DNA from 3 places in the Isoptericola sp. NPDC058082 genome. Region 3 is predicted to be linked to each of the others. Evidence: riboswitches for the same ligand, from Rfam matches in the RefSeq annotation. Region 3 holds a riboswitch; each other region holds the start of a gene.
The links. Region 3 has a riboswitch for thiamine pyrophosphate ahead of ACFVS0_RS10055 (thiamine ABC transporter substrate binding subunit). Riboswitches for the same ligand answer to the same signal wherever they lie in the genome.
Positions count from the first base shown of each region.

Region 1: linked by a shared signal. The riboswitch ahead of thiO (glycine oxidase ThiO) and the one ahead of ACFVS0_RS10055 (thiamine ABC transporter substrate binding subunit) in region 3 are both predicted to bind thiamine pyrophosphate.
Region 2: linked by a shared signal. The riboswitch ahead of ACFVS0_RS18540 (ECF transporter S component) and the one ahead of ACFVS0_RS10055 (thiamine ABC transporter substrate binding subunit) in region 3 are both predicted to bind thiamine pyrophosphate.

Region 1 covers NZ_JBHVSQ010000014.1:71,532-75,709, forward strand. Annotated here, with positions in the region: gene ACFVS0_RS17150 (thiazole synthase) at 1-426, opposite strand, end outside; gene thiS (sulfur carrier protein ThiS) at 447-692, opposite strand; gene thiO (glycine oxidase ThiO) at 689-1,921, opposite strand; TPP riboswitch at 1,911-2,013, opposite strand; gene thiE (thiamine phosphate synthase) at 2,045-2,683, shown strand; gene guaA (glutamine-hydrolyzing GMP synthase) at 2,789-4,178, shown strand, end outside.
Region 2 covers NZ_JBHVSQ010000018.1:246-4,423, reverse strand. Annotated here, with positions in the region: gene ACFVS0_RS18550 (energy-coupling factor transporter transmembrane component T) at 1-246, opposite strand, end outside; gene ACFVS0_RS18545 (ATP-binding cassette domain-containing protein) at 243-1,694, opposite strand; gene ACFVS0_RS18540 (ECF transporter S component) at 1,699-2,337, opposite strand; TPP riboswitch at 2,331-2,442, opposite strand; tRNA gene ACFVS0_RS18535 (tRNA-Ala) at 2,606-2,678, opposite strand; gene ACFVS0_RS18530 (histidine phosphatase family protein) at 2,771-3,460, opposite strand; gene rsfS (ribosome silencing factor) at 3,457-3,903, opposite strand; partial or broken gene ACFVS0_RS18520 (hypothetical protein) at 3,900-4,178, opposite strand, start outside.
Region 3 covers NZ_JBHVSQ010000006.1:2,789-6,966, forward strand. Annotated here, with positions in the region: gene ACFVS0_RS10040 (sulfite exporter TauE/SafE family protein) at 1-438, shown strand, start outside; gene ACFVS0_RS10045 (PAS domain-containing protein) at 637-1,416, shown strand; gene ACFVS0_RS10050 (DUF4235 domain-containing protein) at 1,442-1,708, opposite strand; TPP riboswitch at 1,865-1,969, shown strand; gene ACFVS0_RS10055 (thiamine ABC transporter substrate binding subunit) at 2,041-3,120, shown strand; gene ACFVS0_RS10060 (ABC transporter permease) at 3,117-4,178, shown strand, end outside.

The DNA of each region.
Region 1 (4,178 bases), on a different contig from region 3:
CCGGTCGGCGGCCTCGACGAGGCCGAGCGGGTCGGGGAGCAGGGTGACGTCGTCCGCGATCACCTCGAGCTTGACCCAGTCGGTGCCGCAGGCCTCGCGGGCGAGCTGCGCCGTGAGCACGGCCTCGGCGACCGAGAAGCAGCCGGCCGTGTTCGGCAGGGCGCGGATGCCCAGCCGCTCCAGCAGGCCCCAGATCCCGCCGTCCTCGGCGCCCGCGCCTCCCGGCCGTACCGCGACGCGGCGCATCGCCACGGTCGTGAGCCCGGTGCCCGACGCGACCAGCGCGTCCTCCAGCGTCATGAGGTTCGACGCCCCGCCCGTGCCCATGACGAGGCGCGAGCCGACCTCCGTGCCGGCGACCACGAGCGGATCGACGAGCGGGTGCGCGAGCGGGCGGGACGTGGTCTCGGCGTGCGTGCTGGTCATGCTTCCTCCGTGCTTCGTGGTCAGCCGCCCTGGACGGCGGTGACGATCTCGACCCGGTCGCCTGGCGCGATCCGGGTGCCGGCCCACAGGCCGCGGGGGACGACGGCGTCGTTCACGGCGACGGCGATGCCCTGCACCGAGCCGTCGGCGACGAACGCGGGGACGAGGGTCGCGACGACGGCCTCGACGCCGTCGCCGTGCGGTCCGTCGAGCGGGTAGGTCTCGCCGTTCACGACGGCGGTTGCGGAGGTGGACGGCGTGCTCACGGGAGGGCTCCTTCGGGGGTTGCGGGCGCGAAGCGTCGCGGGTCGGCGGCGGTGAGGGTGTCGAGCGCGTCGTCGGGCGGCGGTGTGCCGGTCAGCGCGGCGAGCACCGCGTCGGCGGTGAGCGGCGCGAGCAGCACCCCGTTGCGTCCGTGCCCGACGGCGGCCAGCAGTCCGGGCACGGCGGTGGCGCCGACCAGCGGCAGGTTGTCGGGGGTGGCCGGGCGGGCGCGCGGCGTGACGTCGACCAGCGCGGCCTCGTCGATCCCGGGCACGAGGGCGCGGGCGTCGCGCAGCAGCGCGAACACGCCGCCCGCCTCGGCGCGGCGGTCGTCCGGCCGCTCCTCGCTGGTGGCGCCGACGACGATCTCCCGGTGCCCGGGCCCGCTGCCCGGGCCGGCGCCGGTGCCCGGGCCCCGCGGCACGAGGTACACCGGCCGGTCCTGCACCGTGCCGCGCACCACGTGCTCGAGGGCGAGCCCCGGCCCGGCGTCCAGGCGCAGCGTCACGCCCTTGACGGGCCGCACCGGCACGCGCACCTCCGGCACGCCGTCGAGCAGCCCCGCGGGAGGGACAGCGCCGGCCGCGAGGACCACGGCCCCGGCGGCGTGCCGCACCCCGGCGGCGTCGTGCGCCGCGACCACCCGGCCCGCGGCGTCCCGCTCCAGGCGCACGGCGGCGCGGCGGACGACCGTGCCGCCCGGCGCGCGGGTCAGCGCCTCGAGGAGTGCCGCGTGCGTGCCCCGCGGGTCGACGGCCAGGTCGCCCTCGACGCGGGCCGCCCCGGCGAGCCGCGGCCCGAGGTACGGCTCGCGGCGCCGGGCGTCGGCCACGGAGACCTCCGCGGACGCGAGGCCCCACTCCCGGTGCAGCGCCAGCACGCGACGCAGGAGGGCGAGGTCGTCGGCGTCGTACGCGACGGCGAGCGACCCGGCACGCAGCAGCGGGACGTCGCGACCGGTCGCGGCGGCGAGGTCGGCGGCGAACGCGGGCCAGCGGGCGGCCGACGCGAGGTTGAGGCGCGCGAGGTCCCGCTCGCCGAAGTCCGCCTCGCCGACGGCCGCGAGCATCCCCGCGGCCGCGCGGGTGGCGCCGTCGCCGGGCGCCGGGTCGAGCACCGTGACGGCGAGGCCGGCGTCCGCGGCCCGCCAGGCCACCGCGAGACCGACGATCCCGCCGCCGACGACGACGACGTCGGAGGGGGTGGCGGACGGACCGGTGGACGTGGGCATGTGCGCTCCCTTCGCTGGCATGACCCAGATCAGGTTCGACGGTCGGCTCCTACGCCCTCTCAGCCCCGAGCGGGGCTCCCGTGCGCGGCCACTGTAACCCGGGCCGTGGTTACCCTGGCCGGCGTGACCACGACCCGCGCCCGGCTCGCCGACGCCCGCCTGTACCTGTGCACCGACGCCCGCGAGGACCGGGGCGACCTCGAGAACTTCCTGCACGCGGCGCTCGCGGGCGGGGTGGACGTCGTGCAGCTGCGGGACAAGACGCTCGACGTCGCGCGCGAGCTCGAGGTGCAGGCCGTGGTGGCCCGCGTCGCCGCGGAGCACGGCGCGCTCTGGGCGGTGAACGACCGGGCCGACGTCGCCGGGCTGACCGGCGCTCCCGTCGTGCACATGGGGCAGCGCGACCTGCCCGTGCCGGCGGTCCGGTCGCTGCTCGGCCCGGGCCCGGTGCTGGGTCGCTCCACCCACTCCGCCGCGCAGGCGGCCGAGGCCGAGGCCGACCCGGACGTCGACTACTTCTGCGTCGGCCCGCTGTGGGCCACGCCCACCAAGCCCGGCCGTGCGGCCGTCGGGCTCGACCTGCTGCGCGAGGTCGCCGCGACCCGCCCGACGACGCCGTGGTTCGCCATCGGCGGCATCGACGCCGAGCGGCTGGACGCCGTGCTCGACGCCGGTGCGTCGCGCGTCGTCGTCGTGCGCGCGATCACGCAGGCGCCCGACCCCGGGCGCGCCGCGCGCGAGCTGCGGGAGCGGTTGGCCTGACCGCCGACGGCCGGCGCGCCGCCGCGGTGTCGAGGTGACCTACCCCACCGCGTGACCCGTGGGACGGGCCCGGGAGCGGTACCGTCCGGCGGCTACGATGGCTCGGTGACGTCTCCCGCCACCGACACCCCCACCACCGCCGACCTGGCGCCCACGCCGCGACCGGTCCTCGTCGTCGACTTCGGCGCGCAGTACGCGCAGCTCATCGCGCGCCGCGTGCGCGAGGCCCGCGTCTACTCCGAGATCGTGCCCCACACGTTCACCACCGAGCAGATGCTCGCCAAGAACCCGGCGGCGATCATCCTCTCGGGCGGGCCGTCGTCGGTGTACGCCACGGGCGCCCCGTACGTGGACCCGGCGCTGTTCGAGGCCGGCGTGCCGGTGCTCGGCATCTGCTACGGCTTCCAGGCGATGGCGCAGGCGCTGGGCGGCACCGTCGCGCAGACGGGGCAGAGGGAGTACGGCGGCACCGAGGTCGAGGTGTGCGAGGCGGGCGTGCTGCTGGCGGGCTCCCCCGACCACCAGACCACCTGGATGAGCCACGGCGACTCCGTGCACGCCGCGCCCGAGGGCTTCCAGGTGCTCGCGACGTCGTCCGGCTCGCCGGTCGCCGCGTTCGAGGACACCGGCCGTCGCCTGTACGGCGTGCAGTGGCACCCCGAGGTGAAGCACTCGGCGCACGGCCAGGCCGTGCTGGAGAAGTTCCTGTACGAGGGCGCGGGGCTCGCGCCCGACTGGACGCCGGGCAACGTCATCGCCGACCAGGTCGCCGCGATCCGCGCGCAGATCGGCGACGCCCGCGTCATCTGCGCCCTGTCCGGCGGCGTGGACTCCGCCGTCGCCGCCGCGCTGGTGCAGCGCGCCGTCGGCGACCAGCTCACCTGCGTGCACGTGGACCACGGCTTGCTGCGCGAGGGCGAGGTCGAGCAGATCGAGCGCGACTTCGTCGCCTCCACGGGCGTGAACCTCATCATCCGCGACGAGAAGGAGCGGTTCCTGACCGCCCTCGCCGGCGTGAGCGACCCGGAGACGAAGCGCAAGATCATCGGCCGCGAGTTCATCCGCGTCTTCGAGGACGCCCAGCGCGACATCGTCGCCGAGGCGGGCGCCCACGGCGAGGAGGTCAAGTTCCTCGTGCAGGGGACGCTGTACCCGGACGTCGTGGAGTCCGGCGGCGGCGAGGGCGCGGCCAACATCAAGAGCCACCACAACGTGGGCGGCCTGCCCGACGACCTGCAGTTCGAGCTGGTCGAGCCGCTGCGCACCCTGTTCAAGGACGAGGTCCGCGCGGTGGGCCGCGAGCTCGGCGTGCCGGAGGAGATCGTCGCCCGCCAGCCGTTCCCCGGCCCGGGCCTCGGCATCCGCATCGTCGGCGAGGTCACGGCCGAGCGCCTCGAGACGCTGCGCAAGGCGGACGCCATCGCGCGCGCCGAGCTCACCAGGGCGGGCCTCGACGGCGAGATCTGGCAGTGCCCCGTCGTGCTGCTGGCCGACG
Region 2 (4,178 bases), on a different contig from region 3:
CACCACCGGGTCGTGGCCACCGAGCAGCCACGTCGACCACGCCACCGACGCGACCGCGACGACCACCGCGAGGTAGCGGGCCGGAGAGCCGGCGCCGCGCGGCAGGAGCAGCAGCCCGAGAGCCAGCGACCCGCCCAGCGCGACGGCGGCGCTCGCGACGTCCCGGACGCCCAGGGAGGCGACCAGGCCGAGCAGCCCGAGGGCCACGAGCACGAGGGCGTTCACGCGCCCCAGCGCGCCGGTCACACCGCCACCGTCGCTCGCTCGCTCGTCGCGCCGCCGAGCCGCACCTGGTGCCCCGCGAGGGCGACGAGGTGCGCGTCGTGGGTGCTCGCCGCGACGGTGGCGCCGTGCCGGGCCGCGGCGCCGGCCCACCCGGCCACCGCCGCCCAGGTCCCCCTGTCCTGGCCGACGGTCGGCTCGTCGAGCAGCACGAGCCCCGGCCGGTGCGCCAGCGCCGCCGCCAGGGCGAGCCGCCGCTGCTCGCCGCCGGACAGCCGGAACGGATGCGCGTCGGCGAGGTGGTCGAGGCGCAGCAGCGCGAGCACGGCGTCCACGTCCACCCGGACGCCGAGGCGCCGGCCGGTGAGCTCCACCTCGTCCCGCACGCGCAGCGCGAGCAGGCCGTGCTCCGGGTGCTGCGGTACCCACCCGCAGGACCGCGCGAGCTTCTCCGAGCGGGCCGTCCGCCCCGGGACGCCCCGCACCTCGCCGGCCGTCGGCCGCAGGTGCCCCGCAAGAGTGGCGACGAGCGTGGACTTCCCCGCCCCCGAGGGCCCCGTGACGGACGTGAGGCGGCCCGCGGGCAGCCGCGCGGCCACGCCGTCGAGGGCACGCGTCGTGGTGCGACCGCGCAGGCCGCGGGTCACCAGGTCGACGCGGAGGCCGGCGACGACGACGTCCGGCCCGGGCACGTCCGGCGCCACCAGCGCCGCGGGAACGGACAGCGGGGACGGCGCCGCCACGCCGGGCAGCCAGACGCCGGCGCGCGTCAGGTCGTCCCGCAGGGCGGACGGGACGTCGCGCAGCGCGGCGGGCGCGACGTCGTGCGTGACCCGGCCGCCCGGTCCGAGCACCACGACGCGGTCCAGGTGCTCGAGCCACGGCCCGACGTGGTGGTCGACCACGACGAGGGACGTGTCCGAGCCCTCCAGCGCGCCGACGACGGCGGCGCGCACCTCGGCCGCCGCGGCGGGGTCGAGCATCGCGGTCGGCTCGTCCAGGAGCAGCAGGCCCGGCGCGCTCGCCAGCGCCCCGGCGAGCGCGAGCCGCTGCAGCTCGCCGCCCGAGAGGGCCGACGTCGGCCGGTCGGGCGGGTGGCGCAGCCCGACCCGGTCGAGAGCCTCCCCGGCCCGGCGCCAGATCTCGTCCCGCGGCAGGCCGGCGTTCTCGGGGCCGAAGGCGACGTCCCGGCCGATCCGGGCCGCGACGACCGCGGAGCCCGGGTCCTGCGGGACGAGCCCCACCCCGCCGTCCACGTGGACGGTCCCGGACAGCTCGCCGGGCAGCGGGTCGCCCAGCACGCCCGCCAGGGCGTGCAGCACGGTCGACTTGCCCGCCCCGCTGGGACCGACCAGCCCCAGGCGCTCCCCCGCGCCGACGGTGAGGTCGAGGCACTCGATCGTCGGGGCCCGGCGCCCGGTGGGCCGCCAGCACAGCCCTCGCACGCGAACCCGGACGTCGTCGTGCGCCACGCCGTCAGGCCGGCGCGCGGTCGACGGCACGGTCGACGGCGCGGTCGGCGAGGTCGCGACCCGGGCCGAACGCGTCGAGCACGCCCGCCCGCGCGAGGGCGCGCACGAGCGCCGCGCCCCCGAGGCCGGCGAGCAGCGCGCCGGAGAGCGCGAAGAGGCCCAGGTACGCCAGGCGGAAGCCCCACTCCCAGTCCGGGTAGTACGCGAACCACTCGTACACGGCGCCGCACGCGCCCGCCGCCGCGCCCGCCAGGGCCGCGACCGCGGCGCCGAACCGCCGGTAGAGGAACAGGGCGAGGACGAGCTCGGCGCCGAACCCCTGGACGACGCCGGAGACGATCGCCGAGAAGCCCCAGCCGGCGCCGAGCAGCGCCTCGACGCTCGCGGCGACGACCTCGGTGAGCAGCGCCGCGCCCGGACGGCGGACGATGAGGCCGCCCAGCACGCCGCCGAGCAGCCAGCCGCCCCCGAGCAGCCCGGTGGCCGGCGGGAAGGCGACCGCCAGCCCGGCGGAGAGCAGGTGGTAGAGCTGGGTCCAGCCCCAGAAGACGACACCGACGGCCACGCCGAGCATGGCCACGGTGACGAGGTCGACGGTGCGGTACCGCAGGGACGCGCTGCGCGCGAAAGTGGGCGCGGACATTCCAGGTAACTCCCTTCGCCGGTGCTAACCGGAGCAGGTTCCAAGGGTCTGCGGCTGTGCCCGCACTCTCAGCGCCCCTTCGACGGCGCTCCCCTGTCATGGGTGTCTTCAGATGTGACTTCAGGTGTGACCTCACGGCGGCCGACGACGCGGCCGCAGGTCCGACCCTAGGCGACGACGGCGTCGACGCAAGGGCGTCCCGCACCGTGAAACCCCTGGTCACGCAAGAAGGCCCGGAACCGTGTGGTTCCGGGCCTTCTCGTCGGGGTGGAGCTGAGGGGACTCGAACCCCTGACCCCCTGCATGCCATGCAGGTGCGCTACCAGCTGCGCCACAGCCCCGAGAACCGACTCTCGCGGCCGACGGGCGACCGGGCGATTCGTCTGATTCGGTGCGTTCCTCCGGGCTTGCGCCCCTCGGGAACGTCGATATCTTAGGCAGACTTCGGGCCAGGTTCCAAATTCCAGTCCGGCCCCGCCTGCCAGCGGTCCAGGGGGTACCCCGCGCCCACGTTGTGCGCCACGAGGCGCCAGGCGGGCACGGCACCCTCGCCCGCACGGTGCAGGTGCGACCAGTGCACGTTGTGCATCCCCGACAGCCCGCGCCACGTGGTCGGGTCGAGCCCGAGCAGCGCCGTCACCGCCAGCGAGATGGCGGCGCCGTGCGACACGACGACGAGCGTCGCGTCGTCGTCCAGGTCCCCGGCATGCTCGGCCAGGGCCTCGGCCATGCGCTCCGCGACCGCCGCCTTCGTCTCGGCCCCCGCGCCCACGGGCTCCGCGCCCAGGCGCCAGGCGGCGTACTCCTCGGGCCAGCGCTCCTGCAGCTCCGCGCCCGTGAGGCCCTCCCAGGCACCGAAGCCGCGCTCACGCAGGCGCTCGTCGGTGACCAGGGGCTGCCCGCCGAGCGCGTCCGCGTACGCGGTCGCCGTCTCGACGGCGCGCCCCAGGTCGGACGACACGATGCGCGTCGCGCGGTGCGACGACGCGAGCGCGGAACCGCCCTCCGCCGCCTGCCACCGCCCGACCTCGTCGAGCGGGATGTCGATCTGCCCCTGCAGCCGCAGGGACGCGTTGTAGGCGGTGCGGGCGTGCCGCAGCAGGACGACGGTGCCGGCCGTCACCGCTCGTCGCCCGCGAGACGGATCGCCCCGTCGCCCCCGCCGTCGCCGTACTCGGCGGCGGCCGCCGCGCCGTCACCGCCGCGCGCGTCCTCCGGCAGCTCCACCGCCGGGCAGTCCTTCCACAGCCGCTCGAGCGCGTAGTACACGCGGTCCTCGGCGTGCTGCACGTGGACGACGACCTCCCCGAAGTCCAGCAGCACCCACCGTGCCTGCGCCTTGCCCTCCCGACGGATCGGCTTGGAGCCGGCGAGGAACATCGCCTCCTCGACGGCGTCCACGATCGCCGAGACCTGGCGCTCGTTCGTGCCGGAGGCGATGAGGAACACGTCGGTGAGCACCAGCTGGTCGCTCACGTCCAGCGCGATGATCTCCTGCGCCTTGCGGTCCGACGCGGCCCGGGCGGCGACGACCGCCAGCTCGACGGCGCGGGGGCTAGCGGTCATGCAGCGGCTCCGGGGTGCTCGTACGTGAGGGAGACGCCGGCCGCGGGCGCGGCGGCGTCGGTATCGGTCTGGAAGTTGCTGTCGTCGGGCGCCTGGAGCAGCAGCTTCCAGACCAGGAGCCCCAGCACGAACGCGACGACCACGAGGACGATGTAGTGCAGCCAGGTGTACGACGCCTCCGGCTCGTCCCAGTCCTCGTCGTCGTCCTCGTCGTCCAGCGGCGCGGCCGACCGCGCGCGGACGGGCTGCTCCGACGCGACCAGCGCGTCGAACGG
Region 3 (4,178 bases):
CTCGCGAGCGGCCGCATGGAGCCGCGCAAGGTGGTCGGCTCGATCGACACCAGCGAGTTCTTCGTGGCCGTGGCCGCGAGCCTCGGGTTCCTCTTCGGTCTCGGGACCGCGGGCATCAACCCGTCCTGGGCCCTCGCGCTGCTCATCGGCGGCCTGATCGCCGCGCCGATCGCCGCGTGGCTCGTCCGCCTGGTGCCGCCGCGCGTCCTCGGCTCCGCCGTCGGCGGGATCATCGTCCTCACCAACGTGCGGACCCTGCTGTCCCTCGACTCGTTCCCGGTGAGCGACGGCGTGCGCACCCTGGTGCTCGCGATCATCGCCGTGGGCTGGGCCGCCGCGGTCGTCTACTCCTTCGGCCAGCACCGCAAGGCGGTCGCGGAGGAGCGGGCCGAGGCGGCCGGCGAGCAGCCGGAGGCGGCGGCGACGACGGTCGCCTGACGGTCCGAACCCGTCACGGGCGCCGACAGCACCACCGAGCACCGGCACCGCACCACCGAGCACCGGCACCGCACCACCGAGCACCGCCACCGCACGTCACCCGTCGTGCGGTGGCGGTGTCGTGCCGTCCCGGTACCGTGGTGGAGCCAGGAGAACTGCGCGCCGGACCCAGCTGCACGGCACTGGGGGTGGTCCTCGATGTCCAGCACGCCCAACGACACACCGCGCCGCGAGCTCGTCGCCCTCGCGGAGCTGTTGGGTGCCGGGAGCCAGCTGCTCGTGGGCCGGTACCGGGTCGACGTCGCCACGGGGGAGTGGTGGTGGTCGGACGAGGTGTTCCGGATCTTCGGGCGTGAGCCCGGCTCCGTCGCGCCGGGGCCCGAGGTGCTGCGCGCCCACCTGCACCCGGACGACCGTGAGCGGCTCTCCCGGACGGCGGTGGTCGCACTGGGTGCCGGGCGGCCGTTCTCGGGGGCACACCGCGTCGTGGACGACCACGGGCGCACGCACACGGTCGTCGTCACGGGTCAGGGACGGCACGGGAGCGACGGCGCGTCGTCGCAGATCGTCGGCTACGTCATCGACGCGAGCCCGGTCGTGCGCGACGCGCTGGAGCGCGAGGCGCACCGCGCCGTCTCGCGCGCGTTCGTCGCCGCCGCGGCCGCGGAGCAGGCCAAGGGCGCCATCATGGCCGTCTGCGGCGTGGACGAGTCGGTGGCCACCGAGGTCCTCGCCGACGCGGGCGCGCAGGTCGGCGTGTCCGCCCAGTCGGCGGGGGAGCAGGTGATGAAGGAGCTCGCGCGACCGGTCGGGGACCGGGACGCCGCGCTCACGGCGGCGGAGGTGGTCCGGTCGGCACCGCCCGCGAAGGACGCGGCGGACCGCCTGAGCAGCGCGCTCGCCGCCGTGCGGCCGGTGGACCGACCGCACGGCCACGACGCGCAGCTGGCCCGCCGTCGTCCCCGCGCGAGCCACTGACGGGACCGCGCGGGGAATCAGCGGGTCAGCGGCCCGAGACGAACCGGGCAGCCGCGCGCCCGGCGCCCTGGCGGGCGAGGCGCTTCGCGAGCACCGCGACGCCGCCCGAGACGGCCGCGAAGGTGACCGCCTGCACGATGGAGAGCTCGTCGTCGTCCAGGTTGGTGGGCGCCACGTTGCCCGTCGCCCGCTCCCAGACCACCCCGATCAGCTTCTGCGCGACCCATCCGGCGGCGATTGTCAGCACCACCGTGCCGACCTTCACGCCCAGCGGCTGCTCGGTGTCCGTCACGTGCTCTCCCTCGGTCTGACCCGGCGTGCTACCGCCGGGGCGTCGTCCTGGTCCGGCGTCCACGGCCGACGGGCGGTGTCACGGCACGTCAGGCACGTCACACCCCGAGGCCGAGGACGGGACCACGGTAGCGCGGTGTCGACGGGTAGGCTCGTGCTGATACGACAGGGGAGCGCCCACCGGCGCTGAGAGTGCGGACCGCCGCAGACCCTCGAACCTGACCCGGTTAGCACCGGTGGAGGAAGTCGGGAATCTCGTTCCCTGCGGACGGCAGCACCACGACGGTGCCGGGCGCCCGCAGGACCCCCTTCTCGCACCTTGAGGAGGACAGCATGACGCTGAGCACCACGACCAGGACCAGGAGCGCGGCAGCAGCGGTCGGGGCCGTCGCGCTGCTGCCGCTGCTGGCGGCGTGCGGCGGCGGGTCGCCGGCGGACGAGGGGAGCGGCGCGTCGAGCACGGTCACGCTCGTCACCCACGACTCGTTCGCCGTCTCCGACGAGGTGCTGGCCGCGTTCGAGAAGGAGTCCGGCCTCACCGTCGAGCAGGTGGCACCGGGCGACGCGGGCACGCTGGTGAACCAGCTCGTGCTCACCAAGGACGCGCCGCTGGGCGACGTCGTCTTCGGTGTGGACAACACCTATGCGTCGAGGGCCGTCGACGCCGGGGTCTTCGAGGAGTACCAGCCCGCCGACCTGGCCCCGGAGGTCGCGGCCTACGCGCCCGACGACCTGGCCGGCACGCTGACGCCGGTCGACGTGGGCGACGTCTGCATGAACCTCGACGACGGCTGGTTCGACGAGCACGGCGTCACGCCCCCGACGACGCTCGAGGACCTCGCGAAGCCGGAGTACCAGGACCTCACCGTGGTCACCAACCCCGCGACGTCGTCGCCCGGTCTCGCGTTCCTGCTCGCGACGATCGGAGCCTTCGGCACGGACGGCTGGGAGGCCTACTGGGCCGACCTGCGCGACAACGGCGTCAAGGTCGCCGAGAGCTGGGAGGACGCGTACTACGTCGACTTCTCCGGCGCCGGTGAGGGCGGGCAGCGGCCGATCGCGCTGTCCTACGCGACGTCGCCCGCGTTCACCGTGAGCGACGACGGGACGTCCTCGACGACCAGCGCGATGCTCGACACCTGCTTCCGGCAGGTCGAGTACGCGGGGGTGCTGGCCGGTGCGGAGAACCCGGACGGCGCGAAGCAGCTGGTCGACTTCCTCACCTCGCCCGAGTTCCAGGCCGACGTGCCCGGCCAGATGTACATGTACCCCGCCGACCCGGACGTGGAGCTGCCCGCCGACTGGCAGCAGTTCGCCCCCCTGGCCGACGAGCCGTTCGAGGTGGCGCCCGCGGACGTCGCCGCGCACCGCGACGAGTGGATCGAGCAGTGGACGGCGACGGTCGTCGGTTGACGCGCCCCGTGCCGCGCGCCCTGCGCAGCGACGCCCGCCCGGCCTCCCGGGCGGCGCGGTGGCGCGCCGACCGGTGGGGCGCGTGGCTGGGCTGGGGTGCCGCGGTCGTGCTGCCGCTGGGCTTCCTCGCGGTCTTCTTCGCGTGGCCGGTGGTGTCGCTCGTCCTGCAGGGGTTCTTCACCGAGACCACCGCGGGGCGCACGCTCGACCTGTCCGGCTTCGCGGAGGTGCTGTCCCAGGAGCGCACGTGGCGGATCGTCGGGCAGACGCTCGCCCAGGCGCTCACCGGCACGCTGCTGTCGGTGCTGCTGGGCCTGCCGGGCGCGTACGTGCTGTACCGGTGCAGGTTCCCCGGGCGGACGCTGGTGCGGGGTCTGGTGACGGTGCCGTTCGTGCTGCCCAGCGTCGTCGTCGGCGTCGCGTTCCGCGCGCTCTTCGCCCCCGGCGGCCTGCTCGGCTGGGCGCACCTGGAGGAGAGCTTCGCCGGCATCGTGCTCGCCCTGGTGTTCTTCAACTACGCGGTGGTGGTGCGCACGGTCGGCGGCATGTGGGAGCGCCTCGACCCGCGCGCCGAGCAGGCCGCCCGCGCGCTCGGCGCGACGCCCTGGCGCGCGTTCCGCACCGTGACGCTGCCGGCGCTCGGCCCGGCGATCGCGTCGGCCGCCGCGGTGGTGTTCCTGTTCTGCGCGACGGCGTTCGGCGTCGTGCTGGTGCTCGGCGGCCTGCGCTACGGCACGATCGAGACGGAGATCTGGACGCGCACCACCCAGTTCCTCGACCTGCGCTCGGCGGCGGTGCTGTCGGTGCTGCAGCTCGTCGTGGTGGCGGGCGCGCTGCTGGTCAGCTCCCGCGCCCGGGCGCGCCGCGAGCGCGCCCTGCACCTCACGAGCGACAGCGTGTCGGCGCACCGGCTGCGGCTGCGCGCCGGCGCCGACGGCACCGACGTCGCGCCGGCGCTCGTCACCCTCGTCGTCGTGGCGGGGCTGCTCGTGCTGCCCATGGCGGGGCTCGTCACCCGGTCGCTGCGCGCGCCCGACGGGTCGTGGGGCCTCGACAAC